Dinghuibacter silviterrae: one gene and its partner. Each later gene encodes a partner of the first gene's protein in a complex. Links are inferred from orthologs where the notes say so. Each region holds a gene or a part of one and is shown on either strand. Other genes may lie near its edges.

Region 1 (15,399 bases):
CCTACCTCGCCTGCTCTCCCAAAAGCAACGCAGCCGTGGAAGCGATCGGGGCGGCCATGGCCGCGGTGAAGAAATACGGCGACCAGCCGGTGCCTCTACACATCCGCAACGCACCCACCCGCCTCATGAAAAACCTAGGGTATGGAAAGGACTACCAATATTCCCATGCCTACGACAACCATTTCAGCAACCAGGAATACCTGCCCGAAGCCCTTGCCGGGACGAAGTTCTACGAACCCGGTCACAACGCCCGGGAAGACGAGCTGAGGCGTTACCTCAAACAACTTTGGAAGGACAAATACAATTACTAGCCATGGATCAGTGGATGCTCAAAGCCTTTAACGACCTTACCCCCTCCGAACTCTACGCCCTGCTTCGCCTGCGCAGCGAGGTGTTTGTGGTGGAGCAAAATTGTGTGTTCCTGGACATGGACGGCGCGGACGACGGGTGTTACCACCTCATGGGTTGGACCGGGGGCATGGACGTTCCCGACGGCATCGGAGGCTTTATTCCCGCCGGTCCGGCGATTTTGGGCGCCTACGCCCGGATCGTGCCGCCCGGGCTGAAATTTGCCGAACCGTCCATCGGCCGCGTGGTTACGGCCCCTTCCGTCCGGGGCAAAGGCATGGGCAGGACCCTTATCGATCAATCACTTACGCATCTTTATGCCCTCTATGGTCAGCAGCCTGTCAGGATTGGCGCCCAGCAATACCTCGTCGATTTCTACGGTTCCTTTGGCTTCGTCCAAACGGGCGGCGTGTACATGGAAGACGACATAGCCCATGTAGAGATGGTCAAACGTTAGGTTTTTCGATTATTTATATTTAATATTACACGGTAAATCCAATCGTGTAAAACCTAATATGTCCGTATCTATGAAAAAGAGTACCCCTCTTTTTAGCTGGCGATTCCCCGCGCTTACCCTGCTCCTCATCGGTTTATTGCTATCTTCCGGCACACATGCTCAATTGGCACTCTCCTTCAAGGATATGGAGACAGACCTCGGCTTTGAAATAGGCCCGTCTTTCTTTTTGGGTGAACTGGGGGGTAACCTCGGAGACGGCAAACGCTTTATAAAGGACCTCAACCTGCCGACCACGCGTTACTTCGCGGGTATTTCCGGGGCCATCTATCCCGCTTCCTGGCTGGGTATTCGCGCCAACCTCAACTATGGCCGTCTGTACGGCGCCGACCGCTATACCAATGGTCACGATTTTGATGCCGATTGGCGCCGGACGCGCAACCTGGACTTCCGGACGTCGATTGAAGAGGGAACGATTTGCCTCGAAATATATCCTACCGACTTTTTTACGCTTCCCTTTGACTACCAGCCGCGGATCCGCCCTTACGCCGTTGCGGGTTTCGGCTTTTTCCATTTCAATCCCCAGGGCACCTATAAGGACCCTACTACAGGTCAGACCACCTGGGTCGACCTCCAACCCCTCCACACCGAAGGAGAAGGCTGGGGTCCGGGCTATCCCCCCAACTACAAGCTTTGGTCGACGAACATCCCCCTGGGGATCGGCGCCCGTTTCGACGTGTCGGATAAAGTCGCGGTCAGCGGGGAAGTCCTGGACCGGATCCTTCATACGGACTATATCGATGACGTCAGCACCAACTTCGTCAACCCGGCCTTGTTTTACCAACACATGCCGGCTGCACAGGCGAAAATCGCCGCCGCCATGTCCAACAAAAGCGGTCTTCCGTACACCGATTTTTCCAACCGCGGCGACCCCACCCACGATGACGCCTACTTCAGTTTCGTCGTCCGGCTCATCATCAAGTTCGGGAACGACGACACGTGGTTTGGCCGCGCCAGCAACCAGGTCCGTTGCCCGGTTCGCTGGTAGATGACGGCACGGAATTTGTTAATAATTTGAATCAAATTTGTTTTAGCCATATATCCAAGCATAGCCAAGGGGGGGTGTCTACTCTCCCTTCTTTTTTTGCGTTGCGACAAAGGGGGACCTATGGTCCCCCTTTGTAATCCCCCCCTTTTGGAAGGGCCGCGGGCTCGGATCGTAGACGACCGGCACCGCCGGTCGGCGCCCCGACCTCGTAGGGGATGCCCCCTGTCCTCCTTTTTTCTCGCCTTAAATTCGCGTCAAGCTATGGCTTGCTTTTTCACACCATTGTCAAGCTATAACTTGACGCGAATTTAAGGCGAGAAAAAGGGACACCTGTGTAGGGTCAAACTTCGCCATGGGGGGGCTGAGGCGTCTCGCACCGTTTACTTTTTCTTGCGCGCGGACTTTGCCGCGGGGGGCGTTTTTGCGGCTGTCTTCCGGGGCGCGGCGTCCTGAGCGGCGGCGGCCTTCGCGGCTTTGGCCTCGGCCTTCGCAGCAGCGAGCGCGGCTTCGCGTTCCGCCTTCGTGGGAGGGAGCCCCGTGGGTGCCGCCTTTGAGGGCGGCCGCTTCATGGGCACCACCCCGGCGGGCAGCTCGGCTTTGAGGAAGCGCGCCGTGTGGCTCTCCGTGCAGGAAAGGATTTCCTCGGGGGTGCCGGTGCAGAGGATGCGGCCGCCGCCGACACCGCCCTCGGGGCCGAGGTCGATGATGTGGTCGGCGACCTTGACGACGTCGAGGTTGTGTTCGATGACGAGGATGGTGTTGCCGCGTTCGACGAGTTTGTCGAGGACCTCGATGAGGTGGCGGATGTCTTCAAAGTGAAGACCCGTGGTGGGCTCGTCGAGGATATAGAAAGTCTTTCCGGTGTCGCGTTTGGAGAGCTCGGTGGCGAGCTTGACACGCTGGGCCTCGCCGCCGCTAAGGGTAACGGCGGACTGGCCAAGGGTGATATAGCCGAGGCCGACGTCCTGGAGGACCTTGATTTTCCGGTAGAGATAGGGGACGCTGGCGAAGAACTCGACGGCCTCGTCCACGCTCATGTCGAGGACGTCGCTGATGGACTTCCCCTTGTAACGGATTTCGAGGGTCTCGCGGTTGTAGCGGCGGCCGTTGCATTTTTCGCAAGGGACATAGACGTCGGGGAGGAAGTTCATTTCGATGACGCGCATGCCGCCGCCTTCGCAGACGTCGCAGCGGCCGCCCTTGACGTTGAAGGAGAAACGGCCGGCGTTGTAGCCGCGGATTTTGGCTTCGGGGATGGCGGCAAAAAGCTGCCGTATTTCCGTGAAGAAACCGCAGTAGGTGGCGGGGTTGCTCCGGGGGGTGCGGCCGATGGGGCTTTGGTCGATCTCGATGACCTTGTCGATGTGTTCGAGGCCCTTGACGCTTTTGTATTCGAGCGGTGCGGCCTTGGATCCGTAACAGTACTGACTGAGGATCGGGTAAAGGGTTTCGTTGATCAAGGTACTTTTCCCACTACCACTAACCCCCGTGACACAGATAAACGTACCGAGGGGAAAACGTGCACTGACCTTTTGCAGGTTGTTCCCGGAGGCGCCGATGAGTTCGAGGAACTTGCCCGAACCTTCGCGGCGGGTGGTGGGAACCTCGATCCGGCGGTGCCCGTTGAGGTAGCTGGAGGTGAGGGTGTCGAGCTTCAACAGGTCCTTCGGGTCGCCCTGCGCCACGATCCGGCCGCCGTGAAGACCGGCCTTGGGACCTACGTCCACGAGGTAGTCGGCGGCCATCATGATGTCTTTGTCGTGTTCCACGACGAGGACGCTGTTGCCGATGTCGCGCAGGTTCCGTAGTGCGTCGATGAGCCGGTGGTTGTCCCGTTGGTGGAGACCGATGGAGGGCTCGTCGAGGATATAGGTGATGCCCTGGAGCTGCGACCCGATCTGGGTGGCCAGCCGGATGCGTTGGGACTCACCCCCGCTCAGGGTCCGGGTGGGCCGGTCGAGCGTCAGGTAGGTCAGGCCCACATCCAGGAGGAACTGGAGCCGTTCGCGGATTTCCTTGAGGATGTCTTTGGCGATGGTGTTTTGTTTCGCCGAGAGGTGTTTCTCCACAGTGGAAAACCACGTCCAGAGCGTATCCAGGTTCCACGAGCTCAGCTCTGAAATGTTTTCGTTCGCCACCCGGAACCAAAGGCTTTCTTTTTTCAGACGGGCGCCCTCGCAGGTGTCGCAGGTTTTGAGCTCCATGAATTTCTCGGCCCATTCCCGCACACCCTCGCTCATGGCCCCGGAAAACCAGCGTTTGACCATGTTGACGACGCCTTCATAGGCGTCGGGGTTTTCGGCGGCGGTCTCCTCGTCGAAACCCACTTCCGTCGTGCCTTCCCCGGCTTCGTTGCCGTACAGGATGACGTTGAGTGCCTTAACGGGCACGTCTTTGATCGGGGTTTCGGGCTTTACACGGTATTTGCGCAGGATGCCTTCCACCTGTTTATAGACATAAGACGCGCGCTCCCCGCCGAGGGGCGCGATGCCGCCGTCTTTGATGGAGACTTCCCGGTCGGGTATGATGGCGTCCAGGTCAACCTGGTAGATGGTGCCCAGCCCTTTACACACGGGACACGCACCGTACGGAGAATTGAAGGAAAAAGAATTGGGGGAGGGTTCCTCGTACGAAATACCGGTGTCCTCGCACATCAGTTGTTTGGAGTACTGCAGGGCCTTGCCGCCGTCGCCGACCAGCAGGAACAACAGGTCCTTCCCGGTCTGGAGGGTCTTTTGCACGCTTTGGCTCAAGCGCACCTTCATGTCATCCGTCACCGGGAGCCGGTCGACCACGACCTCGATGTCGTGGATTTTGTACCGGTCCACCTGCATCTTTGGCGCGAGGTCCAGGATGTCCCCGTCGACGCGCACCTTGAGGTAGCCTTTTTTGCGGACGTCCTCGAAAAGCTCGCGGTAGTGGCCCTTACGGCCCCGGACCAGGGGCGCCAGGAGGGTGATTTTTTTGCCTTTGAATTTTTGGTAGATGTTCGCGACGATTTCCTCCTCGCTAAACTTCACCATTTTTTTCCCCGTATTATAGCTGTACGCTTCTCCGATACGGGCGTACAATAACCGCAGGAAGTCGTACACTTCCGTGATTGTGCCCACCGTGGAACGGGGATTTTTGTTGGTCGTTTTCTGCTCGATGGAGATGACGGGGGACAAACCGGTGATCTTGTCCACGTCCGGCCGTTCCATTTCCCCGATGAATTGACGGGCATAAGCGCCAAAGGTCTCCATATACCGGCGCTGCCCCTCGGCATAGATGGTATCAAAGGCCAGGGAAGACTTGCCGCTCCCGCTGATCCCCGTGATGACCACCATTTTATTTTTGGGAATGTGTATGTCTATGTTCCGCAGGTTATGCACCCGGGCTCCAAAAACGTCGATAAATTCCTGGGCGTCTTGCATAGCTTGCAAAGGTACTTAAGACCCCTCAAGCCACTCCCTTAAATATCCACCGATTTTGGCCGATTCTGTCAGAAAACCGTCATGTCCGTAGATCGAGTCGATCCCGATCAGCCGGGCGTGGGGCAGGTGCTGGGCCAGAAATTTTTGTTCCACGAAGGGACAAAGGAGGTCGCTGTCGATCCCGATGACCAGGGTCCGTTGCTTAATCCCTTGGAGCGCAGCCTCTATGCTCATACCCCGCCCTCGGGCGATGTGGTGGCTGTCCATGCTCCGGGTCAGGAGCCAGTAGTTGCGGGCGTCGAACCTCCGGGCCAGCTTTTCGGCCTGGTAACGGATATACGATTCCGCCCGGAAGCCCTGGAGGACCTCCTGCGGACCCGTTTGGGCGGACACAAATTGCTGATAGGTCCGGTAGGTGAGCATGCCGATGCCCCGGGCGGCCATCAGGCCTTTTTCCCCGCCTTCCTTCCAGGTGGGATCCGCCTCGATCGCCAGACGCTGGGCTGAATGGATGGCTATACCCCAGGCACTTTCCGACGCCGCCGTCCCGATCAGGAACAGCTCGCGGACGACATCCGGTTCCTGGATGGCCCATTCCAGGACCTGGTAACCGCCCATGCTGCCCCCCATCAGGAGCCGTATCTGCCCGATCCCGAGGTGTTCCCTCAGGAGACGATGCACGCCCACCATATCCCGGATGGTCACCAGGGTAGGCTCGTCTCCGTCGAACAAGGCAGCCTCGGTTCCATAACAGGACCCCAGGATATTGTCACAGACCACGAAATACTTTTCGGTATCGATCACCTTACCCGGGCCGATCAGACCGGTCCACCATTCTTCGGCATTGCTGTTGGCCGTAAGCGCGTGACAAACCCAGACGACATTGTCCCCGTCCTCATTCAGGCGGCCAAACGTATGGTACGCGATGGTCATTTCGTTCAGGATCATCCCTCCTTCCAGCGCGAACGGGCGTTTGTGACGGTAATATTGTACTAAAGACGGCATGCGGGTCTAAAATAGGTGCAAAGTAAAAACGATTCGCCGTTAACTTTGTAAAAAATATTACCAGAAGTATGCTGATCGAATTGAAACGGATAGACGACAACTTCGGCTTCGAGGCTCAAGACGCGAACGGCAACACCGTCCGTTTGGATGCAGGGACCGCTTCCGGCGGGACCGAGCACGGTGCCCGCCCCATGCAACTCTTGCTGATGGGTCTGGGCGGATGTAGTGGCATTGACATTGTCAGCATCCTGAAAAAACAGCGCCAGCAAATCGACGATTTCACCATACAGATCGATGGTCAACGGGAAGCCGGCAAGGAGCCCTCGCTATGGGAAAACGTGAACATCCGCTTTCACCTCAAGGGCGACATCGAACCCGGAAAGGCCGAAAGGGCGGTCGAATTATCCATGGCCAAATATTGCTCCGTAGCCGAAACCCTGCGCAAATCCGGCACACACCTCACCTGGACCGTTGCCGTAAATCAGACAGTATGAAACCTATCACAAAAGCCATACGCACCCGGATCGCCCAGACCGGGGAGATGGAACATTCATCCCCGTTATTCCTGACCTCCAGCTTTACCTACGACAGCGCGGAGGACATGCGGGCCGCCTTTGCGGACGAGACAGAAGCCAATATCTACAGCCGGTTCAGCAACCCGAACGTACAGGAATTCACCGACCGCGTCTGCGCCCTCGAAGGCGCCGAGGCCGGTTTCGCCACCGCCTCCGGCATGGCCGCCATCTTTGGCACCTTTTTGTCGTTCCTGAAGACCGGGGATCACCTCCTGTCATGCAGTTCCATCTTTGGATCCACCCACTCCCTGATTACAAAATACCTTTCCCGCTGGGGCATCAGCTACACTTACGCGGACGTAAACCAGCCCGATACCTGGGCGTCGCTGATCCAACCCAACACCAAGATGCTCTTTATCGAGACCCCGACCAACCCTGGGCTCGACCTCATCGACCTCGAATGGGTGAGCAACCTGGCCCGCCAGGCAGGTATCCTCCTGGTGGTGGACAACTGTTTTGCCACACCTATCGCCCAAAGACCCATCGACTACGGCGCCGACCTCGTCATCCACTCCGCCACCAAATGGATGGACGGCCAGGGCCGCGTCCTGGGCGGCGTGGTCGTCGGAAAGGAACAGCTCATCCACGACATATACTTGTTTTGCCGGACCACGGGGCCTGCCTTGTCTCCGTTCAACGCCTGGGTCCTCAGCAAAAGCCTGGAAACCCTCCAGGTCCGCATGGACCGGCACGCTTCCAGCGCGCTTACGCTCGCGGGTACCCTCGAAGGGCATCCCCGGCTGTCGTGGATGAAATACCCCTTCCTCCCGTCCCATCCGCAGTACGCCATTGCCACCAAGCAAATGACCAACGGCGGGGGGATCTTCTGCTTCGAGCTCAAAGGCGGGCTCGACAGCGGACGGCGCTTCCTTGATGCGTTGGAGCTCCTGTCCCTCACGGCCAACCTTGGGGATTCCCGGACGATTGCGTCCCATCCGGCGTCTACGACGCACGCGAAGCTCTCCGAAGCGGAGCGGCTGGCGGTGGGGATTACGCCGGGGCTGATCCGCATCTCCGTGGGGTTGGAGGATCCGGCCGATTTGCTGGCGGATATCAGGCAGGCGCTCGACCGGTGTTAAAAAAATTTGGCGGTCTCGCCGGAACGGTTATAACTTTGTACGCAGTTCTTTTAACACATCTCTTATCAAGAAAGGCTGAGGGAAATGGCCCTTTGAAGCCTTGACAACCTGCTACCTGCGCTCCGCGCGGGGAAGTAAGGTGCCAACTCCATCCCGATGGAAAAATCGGGACAGATAAGTCAGTGAAGGCAAAAATAATATCGGTTTACCCCCATATAGTTAAGCTCATCTGACTGGATGAGCTTTTTTTTTGCCCCTAGGGCCGATCTTGACGAGTGGTGTCAAAATTCATTAACATGAAAGCGACGACCAAATTATTACAAAGCATCCCCGTGGACGAACTCACCGGGGCCATCTCGGTACCCATTTACCAGACCTCTACTTTTGTACAGGAAGCGCCGGGTGTCAACAAGGGGTACGACTACTCCCGGACCGGCAACCCCACCCGCCAGGCCCTCGAAAACATTGTGGCCGAACTCGAAGGCGGCAAAGTAGGGCTCGCCTTTTCCAGCGGCCTGGCCGCGATCGACGCCGTCCTCCGGCTGCTCCAAAGCGGGGACGAAGTCATCGCCGTAGACGACATCTACGGCGGCGCCTTCCGCCTGTTCGACAAGGTGTATAAAAAATTCGGCGTCAACGTCACCTTTGTGGACACGACCGACCTCACCCAGGTCTTCAACGCCATCACCCCCCGGACAAAGCTCATCTGGCTCGAAACCCCCACCAACCCCACCCTGAAGATCAGCGACATCGCGGCCATCGCCCGCCTCGCCCAGCAGCTCGGGGTGTGTCTTTGCGTGGATAATACTTTTGCATCACCCGCCGGGCAGCTCCCTCTTTCGCTGGGTGCTGACATCGTCGTCCACAGCGCCACCAAATACATAGGCGGCCACAGCGACGTCATCGCCGGGGTCGTGGTCACCCGGACCCAGGAACTGGGCGACCAGATAAGGTTTTATCAAAATGCCTGCGGGGCGGTGCTTTCGCCCTTCGATAGCTTTTTGCTGATCCGCGGGATTGAGACGCTTCCGCTGCGGGTACAGGCCCAGAGCCGGAGTGCGCAGGCTATTGCGGCATTTTTGCTTCAGCATCCTTTGGTGGCACACGTATACTATCCTGGATTACCCTCCCATCCCGGGCACGCCATCGCCGCCGCCCAGCAGCAAACCTTTGGGGGTGTTGTCTCGTTTGTACTTACGGACGACTCCGTCGAGGCGGCGCACGCCTTCGTCACACGGACGCGCTTTTTCAACCTGGCCGAGAGCCTTGGCGGGGTGAAAAGCCTCATTGCCCATCCGGCCACCATGACCCATGCCTCCATTCCGGCGGAGCGGCGGCGCTTGGCCGGCGTGGCCGACGGTCTCATCCGCCTGTCCGTGGGGCTGGAGGATACAGAAGACCTGATCAACGATTTACAGGACGCGCTTTCCGCGTCCACCTATAAAGGGGCGCCGTTGGCGCCGCAACTCAATAAACAAGACATACAATGGCACAGAAGCAATTGACCATCGGATTATTCGGTTTTGGTGTCGTAGGCGAAGGTCTCTACAGGGTCCTCCAGCAAACACCGTCCCTAAAAGCCACCCTCAAAAAGGTTTGCATAAAGAACCCCGGGAAAAAGCGCAACGCGCCCCTGGAGTTGTTCACCACCGATCGCGACGTGATCCTGAACGATCCCGAGATCAACGTCGTCGTCGAGGTGATCGACGATTCCGAGGCGGCCTTCCAGATCGTCTCCGCCGCCCTGACCAACGGCAAGGCCGTCGTCAGCGCCTCCAAGAAGATGATCGCCGAGCACCTGCCGGAACTCCTGGCCCTCCAGCAACAAACCGGCCATCCCTTCTTGTACGAATCCGCGGCATGCGCATCCATTCCCGTCATCCGCAACCTCGAAGAATACTACGACAACGACCTCCTTCATTCCATAAAGGCGATCGTCAACGGCTCCACTAATTTTATCCTTACCAAGATGTTCGAGGACAAACTCGACTTCAAACAAGCCCTCATCCTCGCCCAACAGCTTGGTTTTGCCGAAAGCAACCCCACCCTCGACGTCGAAGGCTTTGACGCCGTCAATAAATGGTCCTTCCTCCTCACCCACGCCTACGGCTGCATCGTCCACCCCGACGACCTCGTCTTCACCGGTATCCAACACATCCAGGCCGGTGACGCCGTCGTCGCCCGCGAAAAAAACGTCCAGATCAAGCTCGTCGCCCAAGCCAAAAAGCTCCTCTCCGGCAAGGTCGCCGCCTTTGTCCTCCCCCAATTCGTCAAACCCGAAGACCCCTTGTCTTTTGTAAAGAACGAATACAACGGCGTCGTCATCGAAAGCGGCTTCGCCGACAAACAGTTTTTCTATGGAAAAGGCGCCGGCAGCTTCCCCACCGCCTCCGCCGTCCTCAGCGACATTTCCGCCCTCCGCTACGAATACCGCTACGAATACAAGAAATTGTACCACCACCAGCCCCTCGAACTCACCACCGACTTCCACGTCAAAACCTACGTCAGCTTCGACGACTGGAAACACATCCCCAAAGACGACTTCAACTGGATCGAAGAATGGCACGCCGAATCCGAGCGCAAATACCTCGTCGGCGTCCTCCCCTTCCACCTCCTCCGCGCCGGAAACTGGTGGAAAAAGAACAATGTTTCCCTGATTTTGTCCCCCGACCCCATCATCGAGGACGTGGAGGTCAGACAGTTAAAGAAAAAGAGCTTGGAATTGGCAGGAATTGTCTAAAATCCTATTTTTGCAACCCCGCGGCCCCGCCCCGGGGACTTTCGGAGAGATGCCTGAGTGGCCGAAAGGAACGGTTTGCTAAACCGTCGTACGCCTTTAAAGTGTACCGAGGGTTCGAATCCCTCTCTCTCCGCCAACTTTTAGTCGATCCCGCGGCCTTCGGCCGCGGGTTTTTTGTTCGCAGTAGATGGGACGAGCTCGCTCGTCCCGGCTACGGAGGACAAAAAACCGCTGGTGAGCGAAGCGAACCTGCGGATCGACGGTGAGTTGAAGCCCCCCACTTCAGGGATCACCGCAGCCCGCGCCAGCGGGCGGAGGTAATCCCTCTCATCGCCAAAACACTCCAGACGATTCCCGCGGCCAAAGGCTGCGTTTTTTTTGTTCGCTTCGTTCGAGGCAATAATACATTATTTTCTTAACCAGTTCAACGGAGAACGTTTGGGCTAAAAATGAGTTAAAAAGCCTTCCGTACGATTTTTATTGATTTATTTTTTTAATAATAACATTTATTTACCTTTAATCACTTGATAACTTAATCACTACTCAATAATGAAACTGAACTACTGCTTACCTCCTCTGGGCATAATTGTGCTCGCTTTGATCGCGGGATGCTCAAAGTCGAATGATGACAATCTGGCCAAGCTATTATCAAGTAAGTTAAGTCCAACCGTCACCCAGTGCCAAAGTGGTTACCATTGGGATTACACACTGAATAAGTGTGTGCCCAATTGTCCCTCGGGTTACATCAACAATTCCACTACCGGCGCCTGTGTCGATACAAGCTTCTCCTATACGGGCACCCAATTATTCAATGGCATATTCTTCCTGCAGGGTACGGTTGCCCAAAGCCTTCCGTATTATAGTTCGCTGCTTAGTTTCATGTCCGGCTTCTCTTCCGCCCAGAATGATTCGCTCACCAGCTTTATGAACCGCATCACCACGGGTATTAACACGATTAATCCCAATTACTTTAATTACCTCAGGGCAACTATCCAGGGGAACAACGCGGACAGCATTATGGCAGCAATCGACCTCGGTGCCAATCTTGTCCTTGGGGCCGCTGTTTATACGAGCTACATCAAGGACACTGCAAAGGGAGACAGTATATATAACCTTCTGACGATTTCCTCCTACAATTTCAATTCCGCAGGAGGGATAGACACATTTCTAAGAGATTTCGGGAACAAGGCTTATGACTCAAGTAACTATATTATAATTCCAGACAAAGCGTCCGCCATATTCTTCGCAGCTGTCGTCGCGGTAGCCCTCTGGGATGCCGCCGCAGCGGTAAATTACGCTGCTGTAGCTAATGCTCTTGCAGTGATAAACGTCTATGCAGCCGTTTTTACAAAAACCCTGTGGTGGCCCAAAAAACGCCCGTCGGCTGAAATGGATTTCGAAAGAGAGACCTTTGTTTCTCAAATTCAGCAATACATTAGTACTAGTGGAGGAGGTGGGGGCTCTATGTCTATACGAGTCAATTAGCGGCGCATGAAAAAAACAATATTTCTCATTTACCGATATTTTGCATACCTATTCCCACCCGCGTTTCTAATTGTCGTCGTATTTTTTATAGTGGTCTGTTCCATGCCGCCCTCGGCATACCGGCCCGATTTTAGAATTTCCGCAGCTGTTGAAGCGTTTATGCCGGAAGGCTGGTCTTTTTTCACCCGAAGTCCGAGAGAAGAAATGGCCGACCTGTACAGTGTGAAAGGCGACACTGTTTTCAGATATACATCTACTAACGGGGCGCCCGGCAACTTCTTCGGATTATCCAGGAAGAGCAGGAAAGTTGGAATGGATTTATCTTTTCTGGCCGGTTCAATCCCCGATTCTGCATGGGAAAACGTCTCGATGCTTACGGCATCAACGCCCTTCAAGAAAATATTTAAATGCAGACCAGATAAGCGAATTACGTCGATTCCACCTGGACGTTACATAATAGCCGCTTACAAACCCATTCCATGGGCTTGGAGAAATACCTATTCCACCAGCCAACGAAATTATAGGGTAACATTAATAGACTATGAAGGCGATTCCAGCTTATCTTCGATTAATCGATGAAAAACCGGCCCTTGCGCTTTTTAAGTATGTAAATACTATCATGCACAAAGAACGGCCCTCACCGTTTACGCGTGTATATGGTCTTTCCAGAAGCCTGCTGGCGATTGGCACATTGCTCACCTTGCTATTCAATCCTGTCGACTACATATTTGTAACCTCGAAATCTATCCATCCGGCGCAGCTGGATTTCTACAAACATATCAACCTTTTTTATCTCGTTGGTTTTGATCATTTGGTCATTGCCAAAATGATAGCTGTTATCATTTTAATCATCGTGATCTCAGGTTATTATCCAGTTGTCACCGGCATCTTGCATTGGTGGGTTTCTTATTCGCTTTTCAACGCAGCGGTAATTGTGGATGGAGGGGATCAGATCACTCAGATACTTACTTTCCTTTTCATTCCACTAACGATTATGGATCCGCGACCCAATCACTGGACAGAACCGACAAAAAATTATCCCTATGCTAATTATATAGGAGGTCTGATCCTTACTCTGGTCAGAATACAAGTGTCTATTCTTTACTTCAACGCCGGCATATCGAAATTTAGCGTCCCCGAATGGTTGAATGGAACCGCGATGTACTATTGGCTAGGGAATAATACATTTGGTCCTGCGGACTATCTGAGGCCATTTGCTACCTTACTAACATACAATCCTATAGTAGTCCTTTTGCTCACCTGGGGTTCCATCTTGTTCGAGATATTACTTTCAGCATCTATTTTCTTTTCCGAAAAAGGGAAAAAGCGTATGCTGATATTGGGTTTGATGTTTCACCTATTTATTTTTCTTTTTCTTGGGCTCGGAAGTTTTTTCTTCGCTATGGCAGGTTCACTCATTATCTATCTTTATCCGGTAAAAAAACCTGGCAATGAAAATGGACTCCTTATTCGAGCAGCAGCGGTTTAACCAGAAATGGATCCTGCTATTGGAGATCGCGTTAGCAGCGGTGGGAACTGCCATAGCCATTGCTGCCATTGCTTCAAAAGTAACCGGCATCCTTCCGGCCGTGTCCCCATTACTGGCCATCCTGGGAATAATCGCATTGTTCCGGACAATGAAGTTGGAGATCGAGATCCAAAACGACTTTATCCGCTTCAGGTTTTTCCCGCTCAGAATTCGCTGGAAAATTATTCCAAAAGCGGACATCAGGCAAATAGCTGTGGTCAAGTACAATCCAATCAAAGATTATGGCGGGTGGGGCATTCGGATAGGTTCCAAAGGGTGGGCCTATACAGTAAAAGGGAACGACGGCATCTCGATTCTTCTGGCGAGCGGCAAACACATCTTGATTGGAACGGCAAAGCCTAAAGAAGTAAGCGCTTTTCTCGAAAAATGCGGATATAATCGTCTTTCATGTGGCTGCCTGTTGATAAATTAAACCAATTGATCCTTTTCCGTTCTTGCCAAAGCTGGAAGACATCTGTCATACCCTGTCTATACGGTTTGTCTTCATCGTCTTGACTGATAAGGCCAGCCACATGCCATTCACTATTGTATAAGGGACTGAACTCTAATATGCGCAATTTGAATTCGGTGTAATGATAAAGCTCACCGCCATTCCAGACTCCGTTTGGGTTTAAATTCATTTTCAGAGCTATAACTTTTAAATGCTCATTTTTGTTTTCCCCATAACCACAAGTCGTTGTTTTTCAAAACATTATTTATAAATAGGTTCGAAAGTTATCCCTCTCTCTCCGCAGCACGCCAGCCACAACGGTCGAGGTTTCTCGTCCCGGCTTTGGAATAGGACAAACCAAATAAGAAGCAAAATTTTGTAATTTGTCCATATGAATAAACCCCTCATTGCCGCCCTCCTTTCGACGCTTACCTGGATGACCGCCTATTCGCAGGATACTATACCCCACGTACAAGGGGAAGTGACGATTTCCGTTAAAAAAGGCACCATTGAGTGTGACCTTACATTGTCGAATATGCCCCGGCTTAGTAACTACTACCTCCGGCTGAATTCAGGTATGAATATACGGTATATAAAAAATGCGGAGGGAGCGGCTTCGCCTCTGCCGTACGATAGATCGTCCCAGGATACATTGTCTTCCGGCGAATCAACCGCCTATTATATTCCTGCCTATAACAAATCCGGGAAATACCTGCCACATGCCATCCGCTTTAACTATGTGGGAATGTATCCCGTGATAACGGACACCACAAGCGTAGTAGACTGGAGAGGTAACATTGCGTTTAATGGTAAAACCCTGCGTGCCGATGGCATTCAAGGCGCATGGTGCCCAATATTGTACGATGCCACAACGGACACGCGGTACGAAAAAGTTACCTATGACCTGGATGTGACTTGTAATGATTGCCAGGTGATCTATGTGAACGGCAGCCAGCCCGTATCCGGGACACATGCCCATGTAATAAGCACTGCATCCCAGGACCTCACCATGTTTGCAGGTGATTTCCGGTCTGTATCCATTGATGGCAACTATTTTCTCAACCCCGATGCAGATGATCAGAAACTTGCCCAACTGGAAAAGGTCCTCCATTCCTACCAGGATTATTTGGAGAAAAAAATAGGTATCCCCTATAAGGGCAAAGCAGTGTACATTCAAACGACACCGGTATCCAAAAACAACGGTTGGTTGTTTGCATCCTACCCCACCATCGTGAAAGTGGGCTGGGACGAAGGCTTTAAATCGTTTGCAGGC
Region 2 (15,791 bases), 1.1 Mb from region 1 along the record:
GGACCAAAACGACCCGCCCTACGACCACATCGCCTTTCAGTCCAACGGGGATGTCAACCATGCCGACGCCAACAACCTTGCCGGACCGGTGCAGGTGCTGCCCAACCAATCCGACATCAAGGACTGCGCCTGGCACGTTCTGGAGGTAAAATGGGACGCACCCACCATGACCCTCGTGGCCTACATGGATGGCAATTTCCGGCTCAGCATGACCAAGGACATCGTGGCCACCATATTTAGCGGCAACCCCACCGTTTTCTGGGGTTTCACCGCGGCCACCGGCGGGTCCGACAACCTCCAGCAGTTTTGTACATCGTTAAACGCCGGCCATTCCGCCCTTCCCGCCAAAACCTGCGAAAAGGACACCATCGTTTTCCGCGACAGCTCCACTTCTTTCGGGTCCATCCTCCAATGGTATTGGAACTTTGGAGATGGGGACACCAGCATGCAGCAAAACCCGCCGCCCCATGTTTACCCCACGCCCGGTGTCTATATCGTGACCCAGAATATCCTCGGCAACAACGGCTGTCTTTCCGATACCAACAAAACGGTACTCACCATAGGTACCTACCCCGTGGCTTCCTTTACCGCGGGTAACGCCTGCACCGGCAGAACCCTTCCCCTGGTCAACACCAGTTATGACACGGTGGGCCTTTTCGCGGACTGGACCTGGACGCTTTCCGACGGGCGGATCTTTACCGATTCGCTGCCCTCTATCGTCTTTGCCCAGCCCGGCGCCTATACGCTATCCCTCCATGTCGTCAGCGCCGAGGGTTGCGCCAGCAACACCTATACCCAACTGCTGTCCGTCAATCCCACCCCCCAGGTGACCTTTGCGCCGGATTCCGTTTGTACCGGGACGCCCCTCGTGCTGACGGGGACCAATACGACGGGTATACCGGTCCAACAGTGGTACTGGTTGCTGGGTCAGCGCCCCGATTCCGGACAAACGGTAACCCAGGTCTATGATCAGGAGGCGGTCTTTAACGCCAGTCTTTGGGCCATGAGCCCTTATGGTTGTCTTTCGGACACAGTGACCCAACAGGTCAGCATACAAGCCTCGCATGCCTTTGCCGGCAACGACACCTCGGATGCCCTTGGTTATCCTATCCAGCTACAGGCGACCGGAGGCACCACCTATACCTGGTCGCCCCCCACGGGTCTTAGCGACCCGTCGATCGCCAACCCCATCGCCGTCCTCACCACGGACACGCGGTACACGGTCACGGCCTATTCAAACGCCGGTTGCGCCTCCCAGGCGTCGGTTTTTATCAAGGTCTACAAGGGCCCGGCGATCTACGTACCGAGTGCTTTTACCCCCAACGGCGACGGCGTCAATGACGTTCTTCGGCTCGTCGCCCCCGGGATCAAAACGCTCGTCTATTTCCGTGTTTTCAACCGCTGGGGTAACGAGGTATACCATAGTACCGATCTGCAGGCCGCCTGGGACGGCACGGCCGGCGGCCGGCCGGTTCCTTCGGGCACATACGTGTGGGAAGTCCTGGGCATTGACCTGACCGGGAAACCCCTGGGGGAGCGGGGTACCGTGCTCCTGGCGCGGTAGCGCAGGCCGCCACCCGCGGCCCGCCAAAATTTAACCTCCCAAAAGCGCGGGCAGCCTTAATTTTGATCCCCGATGAAACTCTTGATCATAGAAGACGAAAAGGCCCTTTCGGAGAGTATCGCCTCCTATCTCAATGATTATCATTATTCCTGCGAGATGGCCTACGACTTTCCCAGTGCCCGGGAAAAAATCCAGCTCCACGACTACAATTGTATCATCCTTGACATCGCCCTTCCCCATGGAAACGGGCTGACCCTTCTGCGGGAACTAAAGGCCGCCGGCAAAACGGATGGGGTACTCATCGTCTCCGCAAGGAATTCCCTGGATGACAAAATCGAGGGCCTCAACAGGGGAGCCGACGACTACCTCACCAAACCCTTCCACCTCTCGGAATTGGGCGCCCGGGTGTCGGCGATTATCCGCCGCAAGACCTTTGGTGGACACAATGTGTTAAAGCTGGACGGACTCACGATCGACCTCGAAGAAAGGACCGTCCGGGGCGACAATGGGCACATCGACCTCACCCGGAAGGAGTACGAACTGTTGCTTTATTTCACCGGCAACAGGAACAAGGTCCTGACCAAGGAAGCCATTGCCGAGCACCTCTGGGGGGACCAGGCCGACATGACCGACAACTACGATTTTCTGTATACCCATATCAAGAACCTGCGCCGGAAACTCCTTCAGGGCGGGTGTCCGGACTATATCAAGGCCGTCTATGGAATGGGGTATAAATTCAATCCCGGCAAATCCGTCGCAGAGTGAAACTGTTTACCCGGTATAACCGTATCAATGCCCTGGTGACCCTCGCCCTCTTCCTGGTGACCTGCGTGGCCATGTATTTCCTGATCTTCCAGGTGCTGGTCGTGCAACTGGACCACAACTTCATCCGGATCCGCAACCGGATGCAGACGTACGTCAACCAGCACCAGGAACTGCCCAGCCAGCAGGTACTGGACGACCTGAGCGTATACTATACCCCGACGGGCGACAGCATACCCGGGCCGGAGCGTTTTGAGGCCACCCATTTCTTCGATTCTACCTTGGGTAAAGACCACCGGTTCAGAAAGTACTTTTTCCCCATCCGGGTCCGGCAAAGCTGGTACCAGGTCACCCTCATAAAACCCCTGGAAGGCCCGCACCACGTAGCGTATGCCCTCATGGGGATCGCCGTTCCCGTGATACTGGTCATCATTCTCACCTTTTCCGTCATCAACCGCATGGTCCTGCGCCGGTTGTGGGCCCCGTTTTATAAAAGCCTGGAAATCCTGGGCAGATTCCAGTTGGGAGAGCGTAACCCGCCCGTTTTCCCCGAAACGCCCATCGAAGAGTTTTCGACGATGAACAAAAAGCTGAGGGAAGCCACGGGTAAGGCTGCCGATGACTACAAGGCCCTCAAGGAATTCACCGAAAACGCTTCCCACGAAATCCAAACCCCGCTGGCCATCATCCGCTCCAAACTGGACCTCGTCATCCAGGACGAAGCCCTGTCCGACCGGCAGGGAGAAAGCCTGAGAAGCGCGTATGGAGCGGTCAAAAAGATTTCCAGGCTCAACAAGTCCCTCCTGTTGATCACGAAGATTGAAAACAATCAATACAACCGGAAGGAAGACATCGCCCTCGACGAAAAGCTCCGCGAAAAGCTCATACAGTTCCAGGAACTTTGGGACAACAGCGGCCTGACCGTAAACGCCTCCATCGCACCCACCTCTATCCATGCCAGCCCCGAGCTGATCGACATCCTGTTTGACAACCTCCTCAGCAATGCCACCCGCCACAACCGGCCCGGCGGCTCTTTATCCCTTGTCCTTGCACAAGGACGCCTGGAGGTTTCCAATACCGGTGCGTCCGTTCGCCTGGACCGGGAACGCCTTTTCCGGCGTTTTTATAAAGAGTCCAACGACAGCGACCATGTCGGCCTGGGTCTTTCTATTATACAACAGATCTGCGTAGCCACGGGCGTTGCGATCGCCTATGCCTACGCAGACCCTTATCATTCGTTCATACTGTCCTGGTCGAATTAATTGTGAATGGGTGCCGACCCCGGTCCCGCCGCATTAAAATCGAGTTCGTTTTGCGGCACGTCCCAGTAGTCCATATAGTCGTAGTCGATCGTACACGGCAGGATCACCGCCGCGGTCCCGCCCACGAGGTTCCCCGGGACCAGGACATTGGCGTTCGTCCGCCCTCCCCCGCTCGCCGCGGCGGTCGTTACACCCCATCGCCGTGCATCATACCAGGCCAGGCCTCTCAGGTAGAGACTCACCCGTCTTTCGCTCCGGAACTGCGCCAGGGCGGCTGCCTGGGTAAGACCCGTGTTTTCTATGTGCGCCAGACCGGAGTTCTGGGCGTCCCGGATCTGGTCGATCAGCACAAGCCCCCCGTTGATGTCACTGCCCGTCCGGATTTTAGCCTCGGCGATCATCAGGCTGTTTTCCTCCCATGTCCCACCGATGCTGATCGAACCAATACTGTTGTCCGTGGCATAGCTCCCCCCGTTTTCAATATCGATGACGTTCCAACGCGTCCCAAACTGGATACCCCGGTTGCGCACATTGACCACGGGTCCGCCCGGATACGATTCGAAATTCTTCGAAAACCGTTTGTCGCCCGGCTGATAGTCCTGGATCAGGCGCTCGCTCACCCAGGCAAAACCACTTCCGTACGAATGGAAGGCAAAGGGATGATAAAAATTGTTCGACAGGTCGTTGACACCTCCCGCGTTCATCCCGAACATAAAAGAGTAGTCTCCCTGGACCATCCCGGAACCCGCCAGGCTAAGCACCGTGGCCCAGTCGCCGGCGGTCATGGTAGCGACCTTGCGGTTCACCAGGTAGTTCCGGGCTTCAAAAGTATAGATCTGCCGGATCCACATCGCCGGCGTGACAATCTGTGTATTGAGGTTAAAACTGGGGATGATGTTTTCGAACACGTAGTCATAGTCCGCGTTTTCATTCAGGGTACTTAAGATGGCCTTGGCCTTGTCGAAATTGGCGTTGCCTTCCGCGACGATGCTGTCGTGGCTGATAAAATTGTTGTTCGTCTCCCCGTTGGCGGGATTGTCGTTGATGATCCCGGCCAGGTACATGGAGCCGATCCTCGAATAGCAGAAACCCTTCCACCAATACGCCCACGCCCGGAGGATTCCCTTTTTGGTGGCCGTGTCCCCGGAAAGCCGGAGTGCCGGGTCGTTCGCCGCCAGGAGAAGAAGGTTACACTGCGCATTCATGTAATAGCAAACCGCCCATTCGTACTGGAACGCATTGCCTTCCCCGGCCTGCCGGCTGTTTTCCGCTTCCATGATCCCCTGCTGGGTAAACCCGGATGGGTTCTTGATCACCGTGTTATAGGGCGATGGAAGGGTGATGGTATTGACATTGGCCGGGTACCGCAAACCCCAGTTGGCCCAGGGCGAAAAGTCTTCGTCCCCCATATTGCTGTGCATGGAGAGAACGATCTGGTAAATATTGGTGTTTCCTTCACCCGGAACGGCAGCGATCCATTTCTCGACAACGCCCATGGCAAAGGATTCGATACCTGCTTCCGTCTGCAGGGATGAAGGTGTGGGGTTGTTGGGATCGATCAGGTTGAGGGTGGACTTCTGACAAGCCCATCCCAGCATCAATAAACCGATGTATAACGAGATATACTTTTTCATAGAAATTTTTTTAGAATCCGACATTCAATCCAAACTGGTAGGACCTCAAATTGGGAATCCCGAAATAGTCGACACCATTGATCGCGCCCACCCCGCCGATCGCCACACCCTGGCTGTTCACGGCCGTTGTGTTTTCGGGGTCCATTCCGTGAAACTTGGTAAAGGTGAGCAGGTTGCGGCCCGAGATGGTCGCACTCAGGCGCTTGACCCAGGGTACCTTCATCAACGGCGAGAAATCATAGCTCAGGGAAAGGTCCCTCAGACGGATATAGGAGCCGTTCTCGACAAACCAGGAGGACGGATTGACCAGGTTATACAGGCTTTGATAGTAATTGACATAAGCGCCCGGCTTGCCGTTGATGGTGACAGACTGGTCGAAGTCCTTGGACACGCCGCCCGAACCACCCGAACCACCGGCCGGCGAATACAGCCACTGCCGCGTCAGGTTATAGATATTGTTCCCGTGTACCCAGTCGAATTGGAACGAGAAGGTCAGGTCCCTAAACAAGGTGAAGGTATTGATCCAGGCGGAGGTGAAGTCCGGATAGGACTTCCCGATCACGGACTGGTCGTTGGCGGCCGTCATTAATGCGGCATAGGTCGTTTTGTTGATGACGGTCCCGTTGTCCAGTTCGTAATTGCTTGCGGAGGCCGTGGGTACGTACGGCGTCTTGCCGTCCGCCATCAGTTGCGTCAGGCTGTGCACAGGCGTCTGTCCGTAAAACAGCCCCAGCGCCTTGCCCTGCTTGACCGAGAATTCGCCGTTGATGATATCCTGCCCGCCCGAGATCTTCGTGACGACGGCGTGGCTAAAGCCCCAACGTACGGCGGAGGTCCAGGAAAACTTCCCCGACGACAAGACCTGGACGTCCAGTGACATGTCCAACCCGTGGCTTTCGATCGTGGAAAGGTTGCTCAACAAACCGGAAAAACCGGTGGATGGGGCGACGTTGGCGGTCTGTTCCAGGTCCTCGTTCAGGCGATGCCACCAGGTGCCGCTAAAGGTGACCCTGGGCAACCAGTCTCCCTTTAGTCCATTGAAGGTGATGTCTGTCCCGATCTCCGTTTCGGAGGTCAGTTGCACGACCAGGTCGGGGTTACGCGCCACGGTCTGGGTGGACAAGGCCACCCCCGTACCCAGCGTCGTCACACCCAAGGTCGTCTGGCGGTCATAGTTTCCGGTCGATTGGGGCTGGGTGCCTGCCTTTCCATAAGCGGCCCGCAACTTCCAGTCGTTTACAAGGTGCTGCCCCTTCATCCATTCGGATGGGCGGAAATACACGGTCCCCCTGTCGAAGGTTTGGGCGTTTCCACCTCGTCCGAAGGTGGAGGCATAGTCGGACCGGAGCCCGCCGGATATGCCAAAGAGGTTTCCGTAATCTATGGTCTGGTTGAAAAGAAAACCGAACTGGGTAAAAGCGGTATAAAAATCCCCGTCCGTTTTCTGTGCAGCCACGTTTATGTTGATCGGTGGATAGGCGGGAAGCTGAATGCCTTCCGCGTAATACTGCCGCTCGTATGAGTTAAACCATTCATAGCTGAACTGGGAAGTCGTCCGTATCGGCAGGCTTAAGTGGAAATCGTTTTGAAAGTCCGTTCGGAGAAAGACCGTAAACAAAGCATCCTGCCAGGTCGTGGTCGTCGTCGTATTGGTCAGGCTGCCCTGCCGGCTCGGTCCCCAGTGCAGTGCCGTCTGGAGGTCGGACGTCTGGTTGAGGTAGTAGTTGGTCGCATCTGACGACCGGTAGTCGATCCCATATTTGGCATCCAGCTCCAGGTATCGCGGCAGTTTGAAGTTTGCCTGGAAATTTTGCACGATGTCCAGCGATTTTGTATACTGCTGGTGCCATTCCTGTTCCGACAGTGAATTGTTCTGGTTGGAGGCGGTGGAGGTTTTGATAGCCCGGTGACCCGTGGAATCCCGCCAGTTAAGGTCTATCCAGGGATAGGCGTTGACGATCGCAAAACGGTTTCCGTTTAGCAGGTTCTGGTACCCGATGATACCCTGGGAAATCGAGCGGAAAGTAAAGCCTTTAAAAGGATTCAACCCCAAGTTCAGGGTCAGGTTCGTCCGCTCGAACTTGTTACTGAAAACATCCTGCTGGTCCAGGTTGGAGGCGGAGAAGGCGTAGTCCGAACTGTTGCCGCCGCCCGCCACATTGATGGTGTGGTTGTAGGTAAGCGCCTGGCGAAAAGCCTGTTTGAAATGGTCATACGTCGGTATGTTGAACGTCTTGTTGTTGACCGTCGCGGGGAAGGCCGTGGGGTCCGGCACGGCGGGATCGGTCCAGGTGCCCGTGGCGTCGTGGCTGATGATCGTTCCGGCGGCATTCAGGATATTTCCGCTGCCATCCGTTACATAGTGATGGTAGGCCGCGAGGATGGGTCTTTTGCCCTTCAGAATGTTGTCGATGCTGACCTTTGTGCTGAGGTTGATGGTCATCTTTCTGCCGGCGGCCCCTTTTTTGGTAAAGATCTGGATGACACCCTGGCCACCTTTCGCCCCATATAGCATGCCCCCCGCGGGTCCCTTGACGACTTCCACGTGGTCGACGACGCTGGGATCCAGGTTGCTGATGTCCTGGACAACTGTCCCGTCCACGATATAGAGCGCGGCGGCGGAAGTGCTCAGGGTGTTGACACCCCTCAGGACGATGTTAAAACCCGCGCCCGGCTGCCCGCTGGTCTGCTGAACCTGGGCCCCGGCAATCTGCCCGTCCAGGGCCTGGTCGATCGACGTGGTGGCGCTTTTTGCAAAATCCTTGGAGCTGACGGTCGCCACATCAATGGGCACCTTTTTCTTGCTGGTTGCCACCCCGACCCCCGTCACCACGACGTCGCTGAGGTTTCGAAGATCGGCGTGCATTTTTACCGTCATGCCCTGGACCGCCGGGAGCTGCTGGTCATTATACCCTACCGAGGTGACCATCAGGAGGACGCCCTCATTGACGCGCAGGGTAAAAGACCCGTCGGCTAAGGTGATGGTCGCCCCTCCTCCTGCTTTCTTTTGCTTTACATAAACGGTGGCATTTTCGATGGGAACCCCATTTTCGTCGAGGACCCGGCCTTTGAGGCTGATGGTTTGCCCCGTGCAGATGGCCGCCACGCACGAGGCAAGGATGACCATGCAGGTCATCGTTAGAAGATTTCTCATGTCGTCAATTTTGGTACAACCAAAAGAAAATAAAACTTTTGGATACAATTAGGCTAACTAATAAGTTAGCCTTTATGTTGGTAGGTCTTCGAACAGTGTTTAAACAGGAATTTTTATATTCGGCTATGAAGAAACTGGCTGCTGCCGCTTTGCTGGCCCTGACCCTTCGGGCTGGAGCCCAAACCACCGTCGCAAAAGACCCGGACATCGCCTCCATGGTCAAAGAAGTCAACCCCGACTCCCTGAAATCCTACATCACTCGTCTTGTGGACTTCGGCACCCGCAGTACTGTCAGCTCCGTGACCGATCCGAAAAAGGGGATCGGCGCCGCCCGGAATTGGGTGCTCGCCACCTTCCAGCGCTTCGCCTCGGCTTCCGGAGGACGGATGACCGCGTACCTTGACACGACCACCTACGCCGCCGATGGACAACGCGTCGCGAGTCCCATCAACCTTGGGAACGCCGTCGCCGTGCTCAAAGGCACGGACACCGGTGACCACCGGATCTTTGTCATCAGCGGCCACCTGGATAGCAGAAGGACAAACGTCATGGACGGTAACGGCGATGCCCCTGGTGCCAACGACGATGGCAGCGGCAGCGCGGCGGTCATCGAGTGCGCGCGGATCATGAGCCGCCACACTTTTGGCGCCACCCTCATTTTTGTCACCGTCAGCGGGGAAGAGCAAGGGCTGCTGGGCTCCACCTATATGGCCAAGAAAGCCAAAACCCGGCAATGGAACATAGAAGGCGTCCTAAACAACGACATCATCGGGTCCAACAACAGCAGCGAAACAAACATTATCGACAATACCCACGTCCGGGTCTTTAGCGAGGGGCTCCCCTTTTACGACCTGGACAAGCAAGCCAAAATGATCCGGCAACTGGGTTTGGAAAACGACGGCAAGGCCCGCCAGCTTGCCCGTTACTTCAAGGAAGTGGGGGAACGCTACGTCGACAACATGCAGGTCGTCCTGATCTACCGGAACGACCGCTTTCTCCGGGGCGGGGATCATTCTCCCTATGTCGAGAACGGGTATGCCGCCGTCCGCGTCACCGAAATGAACGAGAACTTTACCCGCCAGCACCAGGACGTCCGTGTCGAGAACGGCATCCAATACGGCGACCTCCCCGAATACATCGACTACGAGTACCTCCGAAAAAACACCGCCCTCAACCTTTCCACGCTTGCCAACCTCGCCAAGGCGCCCGGCCTTCCCCAAAGTCCCCGCGTCCTCACCCGCGACCTGACCAACGTCACCCACCTGACCTGGTCCGCCCCGTTGGAAGGCAAGCCCATCGGATACTACATCCTGGTCCGCGAGACAACGTCGCCTGTATGGCAACGCAAGATCTGGACGACCTTGACGGACGTCACGCTGCCCCTATCCAAAGACAACTTTTTCTTCGGTATTCAATCCGTCAGCTCAGGCGGGAACGAGAGCCTTCCTGTGGTTCCGCTACCCGGTCGCTAAACCCCCACATCAAGGTGATTCGCTTTTACCGCCTGGTCGAAAAATATGCCTGCGAGGCGCTCGAAGGAGGCGGGGGTCTCAGTGGTATAGAAGGTCAGGGAACCGCCGCGGGAAAGGCGGGCTTCCATGGAGGGATGGCGGGATAGGTAGTCTGCGAGGCTGCGGGCGACGATCTCTCCCTGGGAGAGGATGCGCATGTGTTCGGGGACGTGGGCGCGGATCTTGTCCACCAGCAGGGGATAGTGCGTGCAGCCCAGGACCAGCGTATCGATATGGGGGGACTGGGCCATCAGCTGGTCCAGGTATTTCTTTACAAAATAATCGGCGCCCTCGCCGTCGGCCTCCCCGTTTTCCACCAGGGGTACCCAGAGCGGACACGCCTGTTGATAGACCTTGACGTCGGGATAAAACTTGTTGATCTCGATGGGATAGGATTCCGAGGTCACGGTACCCACGGTCCCCAATACCCCGACCTCCCGGGTTATGGTATGCTGGCCGACGATCTCGGTGGTGGGGCGGATCACCCCCAGCACGCGGTTATCCGGGCTCATCCGGGGCAGGTCGTTTTGCTGGATGGTACGCAGGGCCTTGGCTGACGCCGTGTTACAGGCGAGGATGACCAGGGGGCAGCCCAGGTCGAAAAGATGACGCACGCATTCCAGGGTATAGTGATACACCGTCTCGAAGGACCGGCCTCCATAAGGCGCCCTTGCATTGTCGCCTAAGTACAGGTAGTCGTAGGCCGGGAGTTCCCGGACAAATTCCTTCAACACGGTCAAACCGCCGTAACCGGAATCAAAAACGCCTATGGGTCCTTGTTGCATAGTTAAAAATACGACTTACGCGGCGCAAGCCGAAAGGCACCCTACGCGGCTGCCTCCTGCGAGAACTGGTGCATCGCACTCAATGCCTGGTGCACCCGCTCCATGCTGCCCACGTCCGCAATCACCAGGAAAAAGTTCTTCCCGACCTGTCTTAGCCGTGCCTTATTCGTCCGCGTCTGGATAAACTGCAAAATGCGCTGGAAAACCTCCGACTCGAAATACGGGGAATCCGGATTCCCGATGAAATAACAGCGAAGCGCGCCGTCCTTCAGGACGAGCTTTTCCATGCCCAGGTCGATGGCCAGCCGCCGGCAACGCACGGTCGTGAACAGGTCCTCGGTCTGCGGTGGCAAAGGACCGAACCGGTCTTCAAGCTCCTGGTGGAACGTCCGCAGCTCTGCCTCCGATTCGCAGTTGTCCAGCCGGGTATACAGGGAAAGACGCTCGGTGATGCTTTCGACGTATTCGTCCGGGATAAGGATCTCCAGGTCCGTATCAATCGTACAATCCTGGACAAAATCGTCCTGCTGCTGGATCTCCTGCCGGAACAGCTCCTTGAACTCCGTCCGTTTGAGCTCCCGGATGGCCTCGTCCAGGATCTTCTGGTACATTTCGAAACCGATCTCGGCCATAAAGCCGCTTTGTTCTCCCCCCAGCATGTTTCCCGCGCCCCGGATGTCCAGGTCCCGCATGGCGATCTGGAAACCGCTTCCCAGTTCGCTGTGTTGTTCCAGGGTCTGTAACCGCTTGCGGGAGTCCGCCGGGAGCGAGCTCAAGGGAGGCGCCAGGAGATAACAGAATGCCTTTTTATTGCTACGGCCCACCCGGCCACGGAGCTGGTGAAGGTCGCTCAAACCAAACTGGTGGGCGTTGTTGACGATGATCGTATTGACGTTGGGAATGTCCACCCCGCTTTCGACGATGTTGGTGCAGACCAGGACGTCATACTTCCGGTCGATAAAGTCCATGATGCGTTCTTCCAGCTCGTGTCCTTCCATCTGTCCATGCGCCATCCCGATGCTGAGGTCGGGGCAAAGCGCCTGGGTAAGCGCCACGATTTCCGGGAGACCCTGGATGCGGTTGTGGATAAAGAACACCTGTCCCCCACGTTCCGTCTCGAAATAAATGGCGTCCCGGATAAAGTCCTGGTTGAACACTTGGACCTCCGTCTGGATGGGTTGACGGTTGGGCGGGGGCGTATTGATGATGCTCAGGTCGCGGGCGCCCATCAGGCTGAACTGGAGGGTCCTGGGGATGGGCGTGGCCGTAAGCGTCAGGCAGTCCACGTTGGTCTTGAGGGTCTTGAGCTTTTCCTTTGCACCCACCCCGAACTTTTGTTCCTCATCGATGACCATCAACCCAAGGTCCTTGAACTTCACTTCCTTGCCTAAGAGGGCGTGCGTGCCGACCATGATGTCGATCTTACCCGCCTGCAAACGCGTCAGTGTCTCCTTTTTCTCCTTTGCAGATTTGAACCGGTTGATATAGTCCACGGTGACGGGAAAATCCTTCATCCGTTCGCTAAACGTCTTGTAGTGTTGAAAAGCCAGGATGGTTGTCGGCACAAGGACCACCGCCTGTTTGCCCTCCACGACCGTTTTAAAGGCGGCCCGGATGGCGATTTCCGTCTTGCCAAAACCCACGTCCCCGCACACCAGCCGGTCCATGGGCGCCGGGGATTCCATGTCCTTCTTAACATCCGCCGTGGCCTTGCTTTGATCCGGCGTGTCCTCGTAGATAAACGAGGCCTCCAGCTCCGTCTGCAGATAGTTGTCCTGGCCATGCGCAAAACCCGCCTGGGCTTTACGCTGCGCATACAGCTTGATCAGGTCGAAGGCGATTTCCTTGACCTTTGTCTTGGTCTTCTCCTTGAGCTTCTGCCAGGCTTCGCTGCCGATCTTGTTGATTTTGGGAACCGTCCCTTCCTTACCGGTATACTTACTGATCTTGTGCAGGGAGTTGATGTTCACATACAGAATATCCCCGTCCTTGTACAGGATCCGTACCGCCTCCTGGAGACGGCCGTTGGATTCTATCTTCTGAAGACCGCTATAGGTGCCCACACCGTGGTCGATATGGGTCACATAGTCCCCCGGCTGCAGCTCCCGAAGCGTCCGGAGTGTAAGGGCCTTGCTTTTATTGTAGGCCTGTTTGACGCGGTACTTGTGGTACCGCTGGAAGATCTGGTGGTCCGTATAGCAAACGACTTTGCTTGCCTCGTCTATAAAGCCCTCGTGGATCGCCGTCGCCAGGGGCGTAAAGGTCAGCTCGGCCTTGAGGTCGGTGAAGATGCTGTGCAACCGCTCCAGTTGGCGGGGGTTTTCCGCAAACAGGAAGAGCCCGAAACCCTTTTTTTCCCACCGTTGAAGGTCTGCGATGAGCAGGTCGAACTTCCGGTTAAAGGCAGGCTGCTCCAAAGTCGGCCAGTCGATGTCCATCCCGCCCCAGTGCGGTTTGTACCCGAATTCGATCAGGTGCCGGCGTTCCAGTTGCTCATGTAACTCAGCCGCGTGGACAAACTCTTCCGGGCTGACTTTTTCCTTTAGGGTTTCTTCGCTGTCTTCCCTTGGCTTAAACGGCGCTGACTTTTCCCTTTCAAAAAAAAGTCCGAGGTCCTCCTCCTGGACCAGGAGCTTTTCCCGGATGACGTCATAATCCTGCAACCAGACCACCGTATTGTCGGGCAGGAAGTCCAGCAAGCTTACTTTTTCTCCCTGGTCGAAGTTCGTTTCGATGTTGGGGATAATATTGACCTGGAGCAGTTTCCGCTCACTCAGCTGGGTCTCCGGATCGAACAGGCGTATGGAATCGACCTCGCTCCCGAACAATTCCACACGGTAGGGTTTTTCGTTACCAAAAGAGTAGATATCGAGGATACCGCCCCGCATCGCAAACTGTCCCGGTTCGTATACAAAGTCCGTCCTTTCGAATCCATACCCCACCAATCGTTCCATCAAGGCATCCACCGCCAGCGTGTCACCCACCTTCACCGAGATGACGTTCCCGGACAGTTCCCGGGCGACGATCACCTTCTCGAACAAAGCCTCCGGGTAGGTCACCAGGACCTTTTTGTGCAAGGTGGGGGCGCTGCACTTCATCAATGCCTCGGTGCGCAGCATCACGTGGCTGCTGTTGAGCAGCCGGTAATTCTTCCGGTTTTTAAAGGAGGAGGGGAAATAAAGAATGTCCAGCGCGCCCGTCAGGTTTTCCACCGTGTTGTGAAAATAGGCGGCCGCTTCCGCATCACTCAGGACGACGAGGTGGTTCCACTCCTGCATCGCCGGATGCCGGAACAAACCGGCGCAAATAAATTCGGCGGCGCTGCCATGGAGCGGCCCCACGAAAAAACGCTGCGGACGGGGCGCACGAAGCCCTTCCACCAGGGGAGAAAGGCGGTTATCGCTCGAATACCGGTCTAAAAGCCATTGCAGATTCATTCTACGCGGACGCAAAGTTACATCGAAATGGGTTGCGGCGATGCAGAAGCGCCCTCAAAGCGACCCCCGGGAGGGGGGCCGCCTTAAACCATTTAGCTGATTTTTTCAAAATAAACTTGGATTTAACAAAAAAATATCACTAGATTTGGTCCTTAACAGAACGATTGCTTGCCATTTTCTTTGAAAACGAAGTCCCCCCGGCTTCGTTTTTTTGTTGCCCTACACCGTCCCCGGCGAACCCGGAAATTATAATTATCTTCCTTGGATAAATGATTGCTTATGGAGCCTTGGCGGAAGGGTACGGTTATCCGTATCACGCAGGAAACCCCCAATACCAGGCGCTTCTGGATACAGATTCCGGAGCTGGACCGTTTTGATTTCAAACCGGGGCAATTTGTAACCCTGGATCTGCCGATTCATGAACAGAAAAACAAGCGCTGGCGCAGCTACAGCATTGCCTCCTGGCCGGACGGCACCAACGTGTTTGAGTTGGTGATCGTGTTGCTGGAAGGCGGGCTGGGGACGACCTACCTGTTCAACCACGTCACGGAAGGCTCGGAGCTCATTGTAAGGGGGCCTCAAGGCGTATTTACCTTGCCCGAACCCCTTGAAAAAGACCTTTTCCTGGTCTGTACCGGCACCGGGATCGCACCCTTCCGGAGCATGGTGAACTACCTACGGCTCCACGACCTGCCCCACCGGGACATCCACCTGGTCTTTGGTACACGGACCTTTGAAGACCTGTTGTACTACGAGGAAATGCGGGCGCTGTCGGCCGTCATGGAAGGCTTTTATTACTATCCCACCCTGTCCAGGGAGCAACGCGAAGGACACCATCACGGATACGTCCACCAGGTCTATGAATCCATCTGTATGGAGCGAAAGGACGCCTTTTTCTTTCTGTGCGGATGGAAGCAGATGATCGACGAAGCCAAAAACCGGATAACGGCCCTGGGTATCGACCGCAAGAGTATCCACCAGGAGCTCTACGGTTAATCCGGCCGGCCCCTTCTAGTGCAGTTGCGACTGCGACTCCTTCGAGCGGCGGGCGTAAATATTCTTGAGCTGGTTGTTTTCCCGTTTCAGGTCGGAAATGATCTTTTCCAGCGAAAGGATTTTCGCATGATTCCTCAGCATTTCATCCTCCAGTTTTAGCATTTGCTTCTTGCTTTTGTTCCGATGCAAGGCGCGCAGCATATAACCCGCGGAAAAACCGAGAATAAGAAGGCCAAAAAGGCCCAGGATCGAAAAAGGAATGGGCGCAGTTAAGCTCAAAGGGACAGATGTAAAAAGGTCCATACGGCACATAGGTTTAAAAACCAAATATAACCCTAATTCAGGTTCACGACAATAGTACTTTTACGTCTGAACCCCGCCTGTAGCTACTTTCAGACAAGCTACATTTTAGCGCGTACGTAATTTTACCCACTCCCGGACTTCCGAAAGGGGGACCCGCTGCTGGGTCATCGAATCCCGTTCTCTGATCGTAACTGCCTGATCCTCTTTAGTTTGATGATCAATTGTGGCGCAAAAAGGCGTCCCGATCGCGTCCATCCGGCGGTAGCGTTTTCCGATGTTGTCTTTTTCCTCGTAGAAACAATAAAAATCCTCCCGGCACTCCTTCATCAGGTCCCGGGCGATCTCCGGCAGGCCGTCTTTCTTAGTCAGCGGGAGGACCGCCA

Evidence for each region.
Region 2: the proteins of uvrA (region 1) and mfd are in contact, whole or in part, in a crystal structure (PDB 4DFC), measured with the Escherichia coli proteins. The link is inferred for Dinghuibacter silviterrae from one-to-one orthologs.

Annotation. Positions count from the first base shown.
Region 1 is NZ_SODV01000001.1:1,557,808-1,573,206, reverse strand. What follows is about bases 2,031-5,570. They hold uvrA (excinuclease ABC subunit UvrA), read right to left. Parts: upstream 5,264-5,570; coding sequence 2,231-5,263; downstream 2,031-2,230. Other genes in these bases: EDB95_RS06990 (homoserine O-acetyltransferase family protein), read right to left, coding at 5,279-5,570. Outside these bases: EDB95_RS07015 (replication-associated recombination protein A), read left to right, coding at 1-311; EDB95_RS07010 (GNAT family N-acetyltransferase), read left to right, coding at 314-805; EDB95_RS07005 (hypothetical protein), read left to right, coding at 876-1,850; more of EDB95_RS06990, read right to left, coding at 5,571-6,268; EDB95_RS06985 (OsmC family protein), read left to right, coding at 6,337-6,762; EDB95_RS06980 (trans-sulfuration enzyme family protein), read left to right, coding at 6,759-7,922; EDB95_RS06975 (trans-sulfuration enzyme family protein), read left to right, coding at 8,219-9,427; EDB95_RS06970 (homoserine dehydrogenase), read left to right, coding at 9,409-10,662; EDB95_RS27230 (hypothetical protein), read left to right, coding at 10,837-10,983; EDB95_RS06960 (hypothetical protein), read left to right, coding at 11,212-12,147; EDB95_RS27985 (SdpA family antimicrobial peptide system protein), read left to right, coding at 12,154-12,726; EDB95_RS06950 (sporulation-delaying protein SdpB family protein), read left to right, coding at 12,689-13,636; EDB95_RS06945 (hypothetical protein), read left to right, coding at 13,599-14,108; EDB95_RS06940 (M1 aminopeptidase family protein), read left to right, coding at 14,518-15,399. UniProt on the Escherichia coli protein: The UvrABC repair system catalyzes the recognition and processing of DNA lesions. UvrA is an ATPase and a DNA-binding protein. A damage recognition complex composed of 2 UvrA and 2 UvrB subunits scans DNA for abnormalities.
Region 2 is NZ_SODV01000001.1:484,933-500,723, forward strand. Bases 10,514-14,445 are described here. They hold mfd (transcription-repair coupling factor), read right to left. Parts: upstream 14,110-14,445; coding sequence 10,714-14,109; downstream 10,514-10,713. Other genes in these bases: murI (glutamate racemase), read right to left, coding at 10,514-10,672; EDB95_RS02160 (ferredoxin--NADP reductase), read left to right, coding at 14,389-14,445. In the rest of the region: EDB95_RS02120 (lectin-like domain-containing protein), read left to right, coding at 1-1,564; EDB95_RS02125 (response regulator transcription factor), read left to right, coding at 1,637-2,329; EDB95_RS02130 (sensor histidine kinase), read left to right, coding at 2,326-3,588; EDB95_RS02135 (RagB/SusD family nutrient uptake outer membrane protein), read right to left, coding at 3,585-5,222; EDB95_RS02140 (SusC/RagA family TonB-linked outer membrane protein), read right to left, coding at 5,233-8,376; EDB95_RS02145 (M20/M25/M40 family metallo-hydrolase), read left to right, coding at 8,502-9,848; more of murI, read right to left, coding at 9,845-10,513; more of EDB95_RS02160, read left to right, coding at 14,446-15,105; EDB95_RS02165 (hypothetical protein), read right to left, coding at 15,121-15,408; EDB95_RS02170 (glycine--tRNA ligase), read right to left, coding at 15,514-15,791. UniProt on the Escherichia coli protein: Couples transcription and DNA repair by recognizing RNA polymerase (RNAP) stalled at DNA lesions. Mediates ATP-dependent release of RNAP and its truncated transcript from the DNA, and recruitment of nucleotide excision repair machinery to the damaged site.